DNA from 2 places in the Streptomyces sp. NPDC019937 genome. Region 1 is predicted to be linked to the other one. Evidence: predicted binding sites of a transcription regulator. Region 1 holds the regulator's gene; the other holds the start of a gene.
The links. Region 1 encodes HrcA, which represses chaperone genes, less so after heat shock. Its sites were predicted from a motif close to TTNGCACTCNGNNNNNCNGAGTGCNAA; they were not measured.

Region 1 (6,574 bases):
TGCCGCCACAACGAGCTGTACTGGCGCGGCGCCGACTGGTGGGGCGCCGGACCCGGCGCGCACAGCCACGTCGGCGGGGTGCGGTGGTGGAACGTCAAGCACCCCGGCGCGTACGCCCAGGCGATCGGGGAGGGCCGCTCACCGGGCGCCGGGCGGGAGCTGCTGTCCGGCGAGGAGCGCCGGGTGGAGCGGATCCTGCTGGAGCTGCGGCTGGCCGAGGGGTGCCCGCTGGAGCTGCTGCGCCCGGCCGGCGCGGCGGCCGCGGCGCGGGCGCTGGAGGACGGCCTGCTGGAGCCGGAGCCCTACCGGCGGGGCCGGGCCGTGCTCACGCTCAGGGGCCGCCTGCTGGCCGACGCGGTGGTGCGGGACGTGGTGGACTGAAAGACCCCGTCAGGGCGCGGTCACGGCGCCGTGACGAAGTCGATCAGTTCCTCGACCCTGCCCAGCAGCTCCGGCCGCAGGTCCTTGTAGGAGTGGACCGCGGACAGGATCCGCTGCCACGCCGCGCCCGTGTTCTCCGGCCAGCCCAGCGCCCGGCAGACGCCCGTCTTCCAGTCCTGGCCGCGCGGCACCGACGGCCAGGCCGGAATGCCGAGCGAGGACGGCTTCACGGCCTCCCACACGTCGATGAAGGGGTGCCCGACGACCAGGACGTTCTCGTCGGTGATCTGCTCGGCGATCCGGGACTCCTTGGACCCGGCCACCAGATGGTCCACCAGGACGCCGAGGCGGGCGTCCGGGCCGGGGGAGAAGTCGCGGACGATGGCGGGCAGGTCGTCGACGCCCGCCAGGTACTCCACGACGACGCCCTCGATGCGCAGGTCGTCGCCCCAGACCCGCTCCACCAGCTCAGCGTCGTGGCGGCCCTCCACGTAGATGCGCCCGGCGCGGGCGACCCGTGCGCGGGCGCCCGGGACGGCGACCGAGCCGGAGGCCGTGCGCCGCGGCGCGCCTGGGGCCGTCGCGCGCGGGCGTACGAGGGTGACGACGCGGCCCTCCAGCAGGAAGCCGCGCGGCTCCATGGGGAAGACACGATGCTTGCCGAAGCGGTCCTCCAGGGTGACCGTGGGCCCTTGGGCGGTCTTCTCACAGCGGATCACGGCACCACAGAACCCCGTGGTGACCTCCTCGACCACCAGATCCGGGTCGGCGGGGACCTCGGGGGCGGGCTGCTGCCGCTTCCAGGGCGGGGTCAGATCCGAGTCGTACTGTCGGCTGTGCATCCGGATGACGATAGCGCGGCGCCTCAGCGTGACACGCCGAAGCGCGCGGCCAGTTCGTCGCGTTGGTCACGTACGAACGCCGCGTCCACGACCGACCCGTGGCCGGGGACGTACCGCGCGTCCTCGCCGCCGAGGGCGAGCAGCCGGTCGAGGGCGGCGGGCCAGTGGGAGGGGATCGCGTCGGGCCCGGCCTGCGGCGGGCCCGACTCCTCGACCAGATCGCCGCAGAAGACCACCTCCGGCCGGCCCGGCACCAGAACGGCCAGGTCGTGGGCGGTGTGCCCGGGGCCCACGTTCGCCAGCAGCACGGACCGGCCGCCCAGGTCGAGGCTGACCTCCCCGGAGACCGCGTGATGCGGCGGTACGAGGTGATCGACGGCCTCGGTGGCGGCACCGGGGGCCACCCCGTGCCGTACCGCGTCCTCGCGCAGCACCTCCCGGTCGCGCCGCAGCAGGGCGTCCAGACCGGTGGCCCCGTACCCCTCGCAGCCCGCGAAGGCGGCCGTGCCCAGCACATGGTCGAAATGCGGGTGGGTGAGCGCGATCCGGGTCGGCCGGCGGCCGGTCAGCCGGGTGATCTCGGCGCGCAGCGCCGCGCCCTCGCGCAGCGTCGAGCCGGTGTCCACCACGAGGACGTCCGTACGGCCGACGATCACGCCGACCGTGCAGTCCCAGTCCGGCAGGCGGCGGCGGGCGACATCGGGCGCGAGCTGTTCCCACCCGGCCTCTTCCCAACACGTCTTCATACCGAGACGCTAGCTCCAACAGCGATAGCGTGACGTGTGGCCGGGGCACCGGCGGGGGGCGGCTCTTGCCGTGGCCACCGCACCCCGCCGTACACTGGCTGAGGGGTTCTGGCACTCGTGACCATTGAGTGCCAGACGGACGACCTGATGACACGGCTGGACTGGAGGTGCGCGGGGTGCTCAGCGAACGCAGACTCGAGGTGCTGCGTGCCATTGTCCAGGACTACGTGGGCACCGAGGAGCCGGTGGGCTCCAAGGCGCTCACCGAGCGGCACCGGCTGGGGGTCTCCCCGGCCACGGTGCGCAACGACATGGCCGCGCTGGAGGACGAGGGCTTCATCGCCCAGCCGCACACCAGCGCCGGGCGCATCCCCACGGACAAGGGCTACCGGCTCTTCGTGGACAAGCTGGCCGGAGTGAAGCCGCTGTCCACCCCGGAGCGGCGCGCCATCCAGAACTTCCTGGACGGCGCCGTCGACCTCGACGACGTGGTGGGGCGCACCGTCCGGCTGCTGGCGCAGCTGACCCGGCAGGTCGCGGTGGTGCAGTATCCGTCGCTGACCCGTTCGACGGTGCGGCATGTGGAGCTGCTGCCGCTGGCCACGGCCCGGGTGATGCTGGTGCTGATCACCGACACCGGGCGGGTCGAGCAGCGCGTGGTGGACTGCCCGGCTCCGATCAGCGACGACTCGCTGGCGGACCTGCGGGCCCGGCTCAACAGCCGGGTGGTGGGGCGGCGGTTCGCGGATGTGCCGCAATTGGTGCAGGATCTTCCGGAGTCCTTCGAGCAGGAGGACCGGGGGACGGTCTCGACCGTGCTGGCGACGTTGCTCGAAACGCTTGTCGAGGAGACCGAAGAGCGGCTGATGATCGGCGGCACCGCGAACCTCACGCGTTTCGTGCATGATTTCCCCCTGACGATCCGGCCCGTGCTGGAGGCACTTGAGGAGCAGGTCGTCCTCCTCAAGCTGCTCGGCGAGGCCAAAGACTCGGGTATGACCGTGCGCATCGGGCATGAGAATGCTCACGAGGGGCTGAATTCCACCTCGGTCGTCGCGGTCGGCTACGGTTCGGGCGACGAGGCCGTCGCCAAACTCGGCGTGGTCGGACCGACCCGCATGGACTACCCCGGAACGATGGGAGCGGTACGCGCAGTGGCACGTTACGTCGGACAGATCCTGGCGGAGTCGTAAGTGGCGACGGACTACTACGCAGTCCTGGGCGTGCAGCGCGATGCCTCGCAGGACGAGATCAAGAAGGCATTCCGCCGGCTCGCACGCGAGCTGCACCCGGACGTGAACCCGGATCCGAAGACCCAGGAGCGGTTCAAGGAGATCAACGCCGCTTACGAGGTCTTGTCGGACCCGCAGAAGAAGCAGGTCTACGACCTGGGCGGGGACCCGTCGGGTTCGGCCGGCGGCGGCGCCGGTGGGTTCGGCGCGGGCTTCGGCAACTTCTCCGACATCATGGACGCGTTCTTCGGCACCGCCTCGCAGCGCGGCCCGCGGTCCCGGACCCGGCGCGGCCAGGACGCCATGATCCGCCTCGATGTGGAGCTGAACGAGGCCGCGTTCGGCACCACCAAGGACATCCAGGTCGACACGGCCGTGGTGTGCACGACCTGTAGCGGTGAGGGCGCGGCGCCGGGCACCTCGGCGCAGACCTGCGACATGTGCCGCGGCCGCGGTGAGGTCTCGCAGGTGACGCGGTCCTTCCTCGGCCAGGTCATGACCTCGCGGCCGTGCCCGCAGTGCCAGGGCTTCGGCACCGTGGTGCCGACCCCGTGCCCGGAGTGCGCGGGCGACGGCCGGATCCGTTCGCGGCGCACGCTGACCGTGAAGATCCCGGCCGGTGTGGACAACGGCACCCGCATCCAGCTCGCGGGCGAGGGCGAGGTCGGCCCGGGCGGCGGCCCGGCGGGAGACCTGTACGTGGAGATCCACGAGGTGCCGCACCCGGTCTTCCAGCGGCGCGGCGACGACATGCACTGCACGGTGACGATCCCGATGACCGCGGCGGCCCTCGGCACCAAGGTGCCGCTGGAGACGCTGGACGGCATGGAGGAGATCGACATCCGGCCCGGCACCCAGTCCGGCCAGTCGGTCCCGCTGCACCAGCGCGGCGTCACCCATCTGCGCGGCGGCGGCCGGGGCGATCTGATCGTGCACGTCGAGGTGACGACGCCGACCAAGCTCGACCCGGAGCAGGAGGAGCTGCTGCGGCGGCTGTCCAAGCTGCGCGGTGAGGAGCGGCCGACAGGGGAATTCAAGCCGGGGCAGCAGGGGCTGTTCTCGCGCCTGAAGGACGCGTTCAACGGACGCTAGGCGCCCGGCCGGGGGTCCGGGGGTTGTCCCCCGGGGGATGGAGCCAAGCCGGGGCAGCAGGGGCTGTTCTCGCGCCTGAAGGACGCGTTCAACGGACGCCAGGCGTCGTCGCGCGACGCTTTCGGCGGGCGTTGATCCGGTGACGGATCGCCGCGGGGGACATGGCACCATGTGGCCATGTCCTCCGCGCTGACCGATCTCGCCCGGTACCCGATCGTGCAGGCTCCGATGGCGGGCGGGGCCTCCTGCCCGCAGCTCGCCGCCGCCGTATGCGAGGCCGGAGGCCTCGGCTTCCTCGCCGCCGGTTACAAGACACCGGAGGCGATGCACGAGGAGATCAAGCAGCTGCGCGGGCTGACCGGCCGCCCCTTCGGTGTCAACCTGTTCATGCCGCAGTCGCCCGGCGACGCGGCCGCCGTCGCGGTCTACGCCGACCGCCTCGCGGGCGAGGCGTCCCACTACCGGACCGCGCTCGGCGACCCCGAGTCCGGCTCCGACGACGCGTACGAGGCCAAGCTGGCGATCCTGCTGAACGACCCGGTCCCGGTCGTCTCGTTCACCTTCGGCTGTCCCACCCGCACCGTGCTGGAGGCGTTCGCCCGGGTGGGCACCCGGACCGTCGTCACCGTGACCTCGGCCGTGGAAGCGGAGACCGCCCAGTGGGCGGGCGCCGACGCCGTCTGCGTCCAGGGCGTGGAGGCCGGTGGCCACCAGGGCGGCTTCCGCAACGACCCGGCCGACGACGCCCCCGGAGCCGTGTTCGGACTGCTGTCGCTGGTCGCGCTGGTGCGCGAGACGGTGCGGATCCCGATCATCGCGGCGGGCGGGCTGATGCGCGGTTCGCAGATCGCCGCGGTGCTGGCGGCGGGCGCGGCCGCGGGGCAGTTGGGCACCGCGTTCCTGGTCTGCCCCGAGTCGGGGGCGAACGCGCTGCACAAGGGGGCCATCACCGACCCGCGGTTCGACCGGACCGAGCTGACCCGGGCCTTCTCCGGCCGCCCGGCGCGCGGGCTGGTCAACCGGTTCATCCGCGACCACGGCCCGTACGCCCCGGCCGCCTACCCCCAGCTGCACCACCTCACCTCCGGGCTGCGCAAGGCGGCGGCCCGGGAGGGCGATCAGCAGGCGATGGCGCTGTGGGCCGGGCAGGGGCACCGGCTGGCGCGCGACCTGCCCGCCGCGCGGCTGGTGGAGACCCTGGCCGTCGAACTGGACGCGGCGGGGGCCACGCACGGGCTCCAGGCCCCGCGAGGCGTGGTGTCGTGACCGCGCCGGTGTTCGTGGCCGACTCCCTCGCGGGAGCGGCCACAGGGGCCCGTATCGCGCTCGACGGCCCCGAGGGGCGGCACGCGGTGTCGGTGAAGCGGCTGCGGGCCGGTGAGGCCGTGGTCCTCACGGACGGCGCCGGTACGGGCGTCTCGGGCACCGTGGCGGCCGTCGAGGGCAAGGACCGGCTGCTGGTCGAGGTCGACGGCGTACGCCACGAGGCGGCGCCGAACCCGCGGATCACCGTCGTCCAGGCGCTGCCCAAGGGCGACCGCGGCGAGCTGGCCGTGGAGACCATGACCGAGACGGGCGTCGACGCGATCGTCCCGTGGGCGGCCGCCCGCTGCATCACCCAGTGGAAGGGCGAGCGCGGGCAGAAGGCCCTCGGCAAGTGGCGGTCGACCGCGCGCGAGGCGGGCAAGCAGTCCCGTCGGCTGACCTTCCCGGAGGTCGCGGACGCGATGACGACCAAGGAGGTTGCCCGACTTCTCGCCGATGCCGACCTCGCGGCCGTCCTCCACGAGGAGGGCAGCGACCCCCTGGCCACGGCCCGACTGCCCCACGAGGGCCACATCGTGCTCGTCGTGGGCCCCGAAGGGGGCGTCTCGCCCGAGGAGTTGGCCGCCTTCGCCGCGGCGGGCGCACGTCCGTACCGGCTGGGCCCGAGCGTCCTGCGCACCTCCACGGCCGGAACGGCCGCCGCCGCACTGCTCTTGGGGCGCACCGGCCGCTGGAGCTAGTGCCGCCACGTGGCCGACGATGGTCTTCCGGTTCGCCGCGCGCGATGGGAACCTGTCCCCTATGGGGGTATTGAGTCATCATGTGCGGCGCGGACGGCCGCTGCTGGCGGCCGTGGCCGCGGTGGCCGCGGCCGTCGCGGCCACGGGCTGTGAGCCGAGGGACGGCGGGGTCACCGCGATCGCCGTATCGATCACTACGGACAAGGTCGGCACCTCCGCCCTGGAGCGGGGCGGCGTCGGGGTGCGCTGGCTGACCTGCAACGCGGACCTCAAGA
Region 2 (6,574 bases), on a different contig from region 1:
CAGCTTGGCGGTCAGCTCGGAGCGCGCGTTCTTCATGGCCTGGGCGAGGAGCTGGTCCCGGTTGGTCGCGCCCGGGTGGTTGCGGGTCCCGGCGGTCTTCCACCAGTCGTTGCCCGGCTCCTTGATGAGCTTCCGTACGACCTCGTACCAGCGGTCGCCGCCGTCGGGCTGGGCCTGGTCGGCGTCGCGCGTACCGCATTCGCGCACCAGGCGGGTGTTCCCGTCCAGGTCCTCCAGCGGACCGGAGTCCCCGGCCGGCCGCACCCGCAGGCACTGCCCCTTGACCCGCAGCTCCTTGGGCAGCTTGTCGCCGAAGGCGAGCATCAGGGTGTTGCGCCAGACGGAGTTGAAGTACGCGGCGGCCGCCGAATCGGCGTCCTGGGTGTAGTCCCAGCCCTCCAGGAGCTTCTGGGCCTCGCGGACGAACGGGTCCTTGACGTTGATCTTCAGCAGATAGGGCGTCAGCACCTTGGCGATCTCGCTGCTGTTGTCCGTCTGCAGGGACTGCATGTCATCCGTGGAGATCTTCCCGCCGTCCTTGATCTTGGATTCGATCAGGTCGGTGATGCGCTGGCTCCGCGCGCCGTATCCCCAGTCGTCGGTCAGCAGGTACGGATACTTCTTCTTGTCTATGACGGCCTGGTTGGCGGTGACGATGTAACCGCGGTCGGGGTTGTACTCCCAGGGCAGCGCCGACTGCGGAATGAACTTCGACGACCACCGGTAGCGCGAGTCCCAGCCGGGCGCCGGGTAGCGGCCGTCGCCCTCGTTGCGCACCGGAATCCTGCCCGGCGCCTGGTAGCCGATGTTGCCCTTGGTGTCGGCGTAGATGAGGTTCTGGGCGGGGACCGCGAAGTCGCGGGCCGCCTTGCGGAACTCGTCGAAGTTGCGCGCGGAGTTCAGCCCGAAGACCGCGTCCATGCTGTTGGACGGGGACAGGGCGGTCCACTTCAGGGCGACCGCGTAGCCGTCGCCGCGGTCGGGGGCCACATCGTCGGCCCCGCTGCCGACCGGCGCGCTCTTGCCGACGTTCGTCAGCTCGTCGTCCCGGTCGGAGACGATCGGCCCGTTGTTGGTGCTGCGTACCGTGATCGTGCGGTTCTTGCCGCCCGCGACCTTGATGGTCTCCTCACGGCTGCGGAACGGGACCTGCTTGCCGTCGTAGAGGTAGTGCGTCGCGGTGACCTTCTCCAGGTAGAGGTCGCTGACGTCGGCACCCAGGTTGGTCATGCCCCAGCTGATGTTCTGGTTGTGGCCTATGACCACGCCGGGCATCCCGGAGAAGGTGTAGCCCGCCGCGTCGAACGGGCACTTGCTGCTGACCTGGTTGCAGTGCAGGCCCATCTGGTACCAGACGGACGGCAGCTGGGGCGCCAGGTGCGGGTCGTTGGCCAGCAGCGGCTTGCCGGTGGTCGTGTACTTGCCGGAGACGACCCACGAGTTGGAGCCGATGCCGCTGCCGTTGGGGCCGAGCAGCGCCGGAACCTTCTCCAGGGTCTTCGACATCGACGTGAGCCGGCTCTGCAGCCCCTGGGTGGCTCCGCCCACCCCGCTCGGGACGCCGGTGGATCCCGCCGCGCCGCCCGTGGCGCCGGTGGACCCCGTGGCGCCCGCTGTGCCCGTCGACGTCGCCTTGGGGTCGAACTCGTCGGTGGCCTCGTTGAGCGCGCCGCCCTGGACGATCGGCTTGTTCCGGCTGTACGGATACGACGGGTACAGCTCTTCTATCTGCTTGGCGCTCAACCGGCTCGACGCCAGGGCGCGGTCCACCTCGTCCTGCATATTGCCGCGCAGGTCCCATGCCATGGCCTTGAGCCAGGCGACCGAGTCGACCGGGGTCCACTTCTCGGGCTTGTAGCCGTCGTTCTTGAAGTCCAGCGCCGCGTATTCGACCGACAGCGCCTTGCCCTCGTGATCCTTGAGGTAGGCGTTGACGCCGTCGGAGTAGGCCCGCAGATACTTCTTCGTCGACGGCGACAGCTTGGTGTCGTATTCCTGCTGCGCCACCCGGCGCCAGCCCATGGTGCGCAGGAACGCGTCGGTCTCCACCTGGCCGGAACCGAACATCTCGGAGAGCCGACCGGCCGTCATATGACGGCGGACGTCCATCTCCCAGAAGCGGTCCTGGGCCTGGACGAAGCCCTGGGCGCGGAACAGGTCCTCGGGTGAGTCGCCGTAGATCTGGGGTATGCCATTACCGTCGCGCTTGACCTGGACGGGATCGGAAAGCCCCTTGAGCTGCAGCGACCCCGTGGTCTCCGGGAAAGAGGCCCGCACGGTACTGATACTCCAGTACGTGCCGAAGCCGAGACCCCCCACGAGCAGCAGCACGACTGCGATCACGATCAGGCGGAGACGTCGGCCCTTCTTCTTGGGAGAAGAGCCGGTTTTGTTGGCGGGCATCGCTGTCCTTCGAGGGGCAGGGTGATCCTGGAGTGCTGGAGCAACCATAGGCGCAGGGCTGTCGCCGCCCCTACGCGGAGTCATGACTGACGCCGTCCACCGGCCACCGGACCGGGCCTCCCGCAGGTCTCCCACACCTCCGCGGGCGGCCCGTGTGGAAGGCCCGCGTCAAGAACCCGTAAAATGTTAGGTAAGGCAATGAAGTTCCGGTCGGCCGGGAACCGTTCATCTCGTCCCCGAAGGTCCTCCCGCCGCTCATGTGAGAAAGGTTCGGCCCCTGACTGTCCACCACCTCAATGAACTGCTGCTGGTCTGCTCTCTCGTCCTGCTCGTCGCGGTGGCGGCCGTAAGGATCTCCTCGCGCAGCGGGCTCCCCACCCTGCTGCTGTACCTCGGGATGGGCGTCGCCCTCGGCTCGGACGGGCTCGGCGTCACCTTCAACAACGCCGAACTGACGCAGGTCATCGGCTATGCCGCGCTGGTGGTGATCCTGGCCGAGGGCGGCCTGGGCACCAAGTGGCGCGAAATCAAACCCGCGCTGCCGACGGCCGCCGTGCTGTCGACCGCGGGCGTCGCGGTGAGCGTGGGGGTCACCGCGGCCGCGGCGCACTATGTGGTGGGGCTGGACTGGCGGCAGGCGCTGATCATCGGCGCGGTGGTGTCCTCCACGGACGCGGCGGCGGTCTTCTCCGTGCTGCGCAAGGTGCCGCTGCCCAAGCGGCTCACCGGCATCCTGGAGGCCGAATCGGGCTTCAACGACGCCCCAGTGGTGATCCTGGTCGTCGCCTTCTCCAGCCAGGGTCCGATCGACCACTGGTACGTCATGATCGGCGAGATAGCGCTGGAGCTGGCGATCGGCGCCGCCGTCGGACTGGCGATCGGCTGGCTCGGCTCGTACGGCCTGCGCCGGGTGGCGCTGCCCGCCTCGGGTCTGTACCCGATCGCGGTGATGGCCATCGCGGTCGTCGCGTACGCGGGCGGGGCGCTGGCACACGGCTCCGGCTTCCTCGCCGTCTACCTGGCCGCGCTCGTCATGGGCAACGCGAAGCTGCCCCACTGGCCGGCCACCCGCGGCTTCGCCGAGGGGCTCGGCTGGCTCGCCCAGATCGGCATGTTCATCCTGCTCGGACTGCTGGTGACGCCGCACGAACTGGCCGACGACATCTGGCCGGCCATCGTCGTCGGCCTGGTGCTGACCGCGGTCGCCCGGCCGGTGTCGGTGGTGGTCAGCACGATGCCGTTCCGGGTGGCGTGGCGGGAGAAGGCCCTGCTGTCCTGGGCCGGGCTGCGCGGCGCGGTGCCCATCGTGCTCGCCACCATCCCCATGGTCGGCGCGGTGCCCGACAGCCGCCGGGTCTTCAACATCGTCTTCGTCCTGGTGATCGTCTACACCCTGGTCCAGGGGCCGACGCTGCCCTGGCTCGCCACCCGGCTGCGGCTGGAGGAGACGGAGGGCACCGCGGACCTGGGCATCGAATCGGCGCCGCTGGAGCGGCTGCGCGGGCATCTGCTGTCGGTGTCGATCCCCAAGGACTCCCGGATGCACGGGGTGGAGGTCGCCGAGCTGCGGCTGCCGCCCGGGGCCGCGGTCACCCTCGTCGTCCGGGACGGCGCCAGCTTCGTCCCCCTGCCCTCGACCGTGCTGCGGCGCGGCGACGAACTCCTGGTCGTGGCCACCGACCCGGTCCGGGACGCGGCCGAGCAGCGGCTGCGGGCGGTCGGCCGGGGCGGCAAGCTGGCGGGCTGGCTGGGCACCGGGACGGCTGGCGGCAATGGCTGAGGACATGGCTGACGGCGTGGCGTAGGTCACCGTATGCCGTACCGCAGTGGACTGGCGGGCCGGAATACTGCACTATGGAGCGTCGTTAGCACTCAATGAGTGAGAGTGCCAGGAGGAAGTACGTGCCGACCTACCAGTACCAGTGCACCGAGTGCGGCGAGGGCCTCGAGGCGGTGCAGAAGTTCACCGACGACGCGCTCACCGAATGCCCCCAGTGCCAGGGCCGCCTGAAGAAGGTGTTCTCCGCGGTCGGCATCGTCTTCAAGGGCTCCGGCTTCTACCGGAACGACAGCCGCTCCTCGTCCAGCGGTTCGAGCGGCAGCTCGGCGAAGTCCGCGGCGAAGAGCGACAGCGGCTCGTCGTCGGACAAGACCTCGTCGTCTTCGTCCTCCTCCTCGGACACCTCCTCGGGGTCGTCTTCTTCCTCGTCTTCGTCGTCGACGTCTTCTTCTTCGTCGTCGTCATCGTCGAGCAGCACCAGCTCGGCCGCCTGACCTCGTACGCATCGCGCCCCCGTCCGCTTCCCGAGGGAAGCGGACGGGGGCGCGATGTGTTCCGGCGCCGCCCGCCGGGGCTGGCTAGGGTGATCGCATGGCCGAGACGAGCAGCGCACACGCAGACATAGGGGTCATCGGAGGGTCGGGGTTCTACGCCTTCCTCGACGACGTGACCGAGATCACCATGGAGACTCCCTATGGGGCTCCGAGCGATTCGCTCTTCCTCGGCGACATCGCGGGGCGGCGGGTCGCCTTCCTTCCCCGGCACGGGCGCAAGCACCATCTGCCGCCGCACCGGATCAACTACCGCGCCAACCTGTGGGCCCTGCGCGCGGCCGGAGTGCGGCAGGTGTTCGGGCCGTGCGCCGTGGGCGGACTGCGGCCGGAGTACGGGCCGGGGACGCTGCTGGTGCCGGACCAGCTGGTGGACCGCACCAAGGCACGCACCCAGACCTTCTTCGACGGTGAGCCGCTTCCGGACGGGCGGGTGCCGAACGTGGTGCACACGACCTTCGCCGACCCGTACTGCCCGGTGGGACGGCGGGCCGCGGTGGCGGCGGCACGCGGACGCGGCTGGGAGCCGGTGGACGGCGGGACGATGTGCGTGGTCGAGGGGCCGCGCTTCTCCACGCGGGCGGAATCGCGCTGGCACGCCGCCCAGGGCTGGTCGGTGGTCGGGATGACCGGACATCCGGAAGCGGTACTCGCCCGCGAACTGGGGCTGTGCTACACGTCTTTGACGCTGGTCACCGACCTGGACGCGGGGGTGGAGACGGGTGAGGGCGTCTCGCACGCCGAGGTGCTGAAGGTGTTCGGCGAGAACGTCGGGCGGCTGCGCGAGGTGCTCTTCGACGCGGTGAGCGGGCTTCCGGACAACGCCGACCGGGACTGCCTGTGCGCGCACGGGCACGAGGGCTGGGAACTGGGGATAGAGCTGCCGTAGCGGGCGGGCTGGGAGGGGTGCGCGCTCGTGTGGGGGACCGAGTTGTCCACAAGGCGGCGGCCGTCCACAGGCCCCGGCGGGATCGGGCGGGGACGGGCATGGTGAGGGGGCCAGAAGCTCCCGGCTCCTCACGGCAGGCGGTGTTGTGCCATGTCCCACCCGTTCTCCCCGTCCCCGTGCCCCGCGTCCTCGTTCCCGTCCCCCGCGTCCCCGCTCCGCGCGCCTTCTCCGCCGTCCCGTGCCACTCCCCCGGCCCGCGCGGTGCCGCCCTTCGGTCCGGTGCGGGTGGCGCGCGACGGGGGATACCGGCTGCGGCGGTCCGTGCGGCGACGGCGGCGCTCCATGGCGGCCGGGCTGGCACTGACGGCCGCCGCGCTCGCCGCCGCGGCACCGTCCGGTCAGGGCTCCGCGCGCCCGGAGCCCTCCCCCACCACCGCGGCCCGGAGCCGGTACGAGCCGTCGCACCCCGCCACGGTGTCCGCGCCCGTCCGGATCGCCGACGCGGCGGCGGTGCGGCTGCTGCACCCCGGCGACCGGGTGGACGTGCTGGCCGCGCCCACGTCCGAGGCCGTCCGGCGCCACGGCTCCGGTGCCCCGGCGCGGGTGGTCGCGCGCGGGGTCCGGGTGGCCTCCGTCCCCGGCCTCCGGGGCGGTGATCCGCCGGCGGTCGGGGTGGACGAACCGGATGCCGGGGCGCTGGTGGTGCTCACGGTGCCGCGTCCGGCCGCCGCCGACCTCGCCGGGGCCGAGGCCACCTCACGTCTGGCGGTGACCCTGTGCCGCTCCTGACACGCATGCCTCACCTCATGGGCCGAATCGACGCCGGTGTAGGTTGCGGAACCGTCCGCTCCTGCACCGTGGCGGCGAGAGAAAGGCAGTGGGTTGAGCACAGAGAAGGTGCCCGAGGAGAAGCAGAGCGTCCTGGAGGGCTTCAAGGCCTTCCTGATGCGC

Region 2: a site for HrcA is predicted at 4,269-4,295, ahead of ABZ562_RS33155 (FmdB family zinc ribbon protein). Genes of this name have one in related genera too.

The regions. Positions count from the first base shown of each region.
Region 1 covers NZ_JBEYAL010000018.1:133,080-139,653, reverse strand. The annotation lists gene hemW (radical SAM family heme chaperone HemW) at 1-381, shown strand, start outside; gene ABZ562_RS20095 (DUF3097 domain-containing protein) at 402-1,223, opposite strand; gene ABZ562_RS20090 (MBL fold metallo-hydrolase) at 1,247-1,969, opposite strand; gene hrcA (heat-inducible transcriptional repressor HrcA) at 2,146-3,162, shown strand; gene dnaJ (molecular chaperone DnaJ) at 3,163-4,293, shown strand; gene ABZ562_RS20075 (nitronate monooxygenase) at 4,471-5,559, shown strand; gene ABZ562_RS20070 (16S rRNA (uracil(1498)-N(3))-methyltransferase) at 5,556-6,299, shown strand; gene ABZ562_RS20065 (hypothetical protein) at 6,361-6,574, shown strand, end outside.
Region 2 covers NZ_JBEYAL010000043.1:515-7,088, forward strand. The annotation lists gene ABZ562_RS33145 (penicillin acylase family protein) at 1-2,403, opposite strand, end outside; gene ABZ562_RS33150 (potassium/proton antiporter) at 2,663-4,183, shown strand; gene ABZ562_RS33155 (FmdB family zinc ribbon protein) at 4,306-4,677, shown strand; gene ABZ562_RS33160 (S-methyl-5'-thioadenosine phosphorylase) at 4,775-5,623, shown strand; gene ABZ562_RS33165 (RcpC/CpaB family pilus assembly protein) at 5,774-6,412, shown strand; gene mscL (large conductance mechanosensitive channel protein MscL) at 6,506-6,574, shown strand, end outside.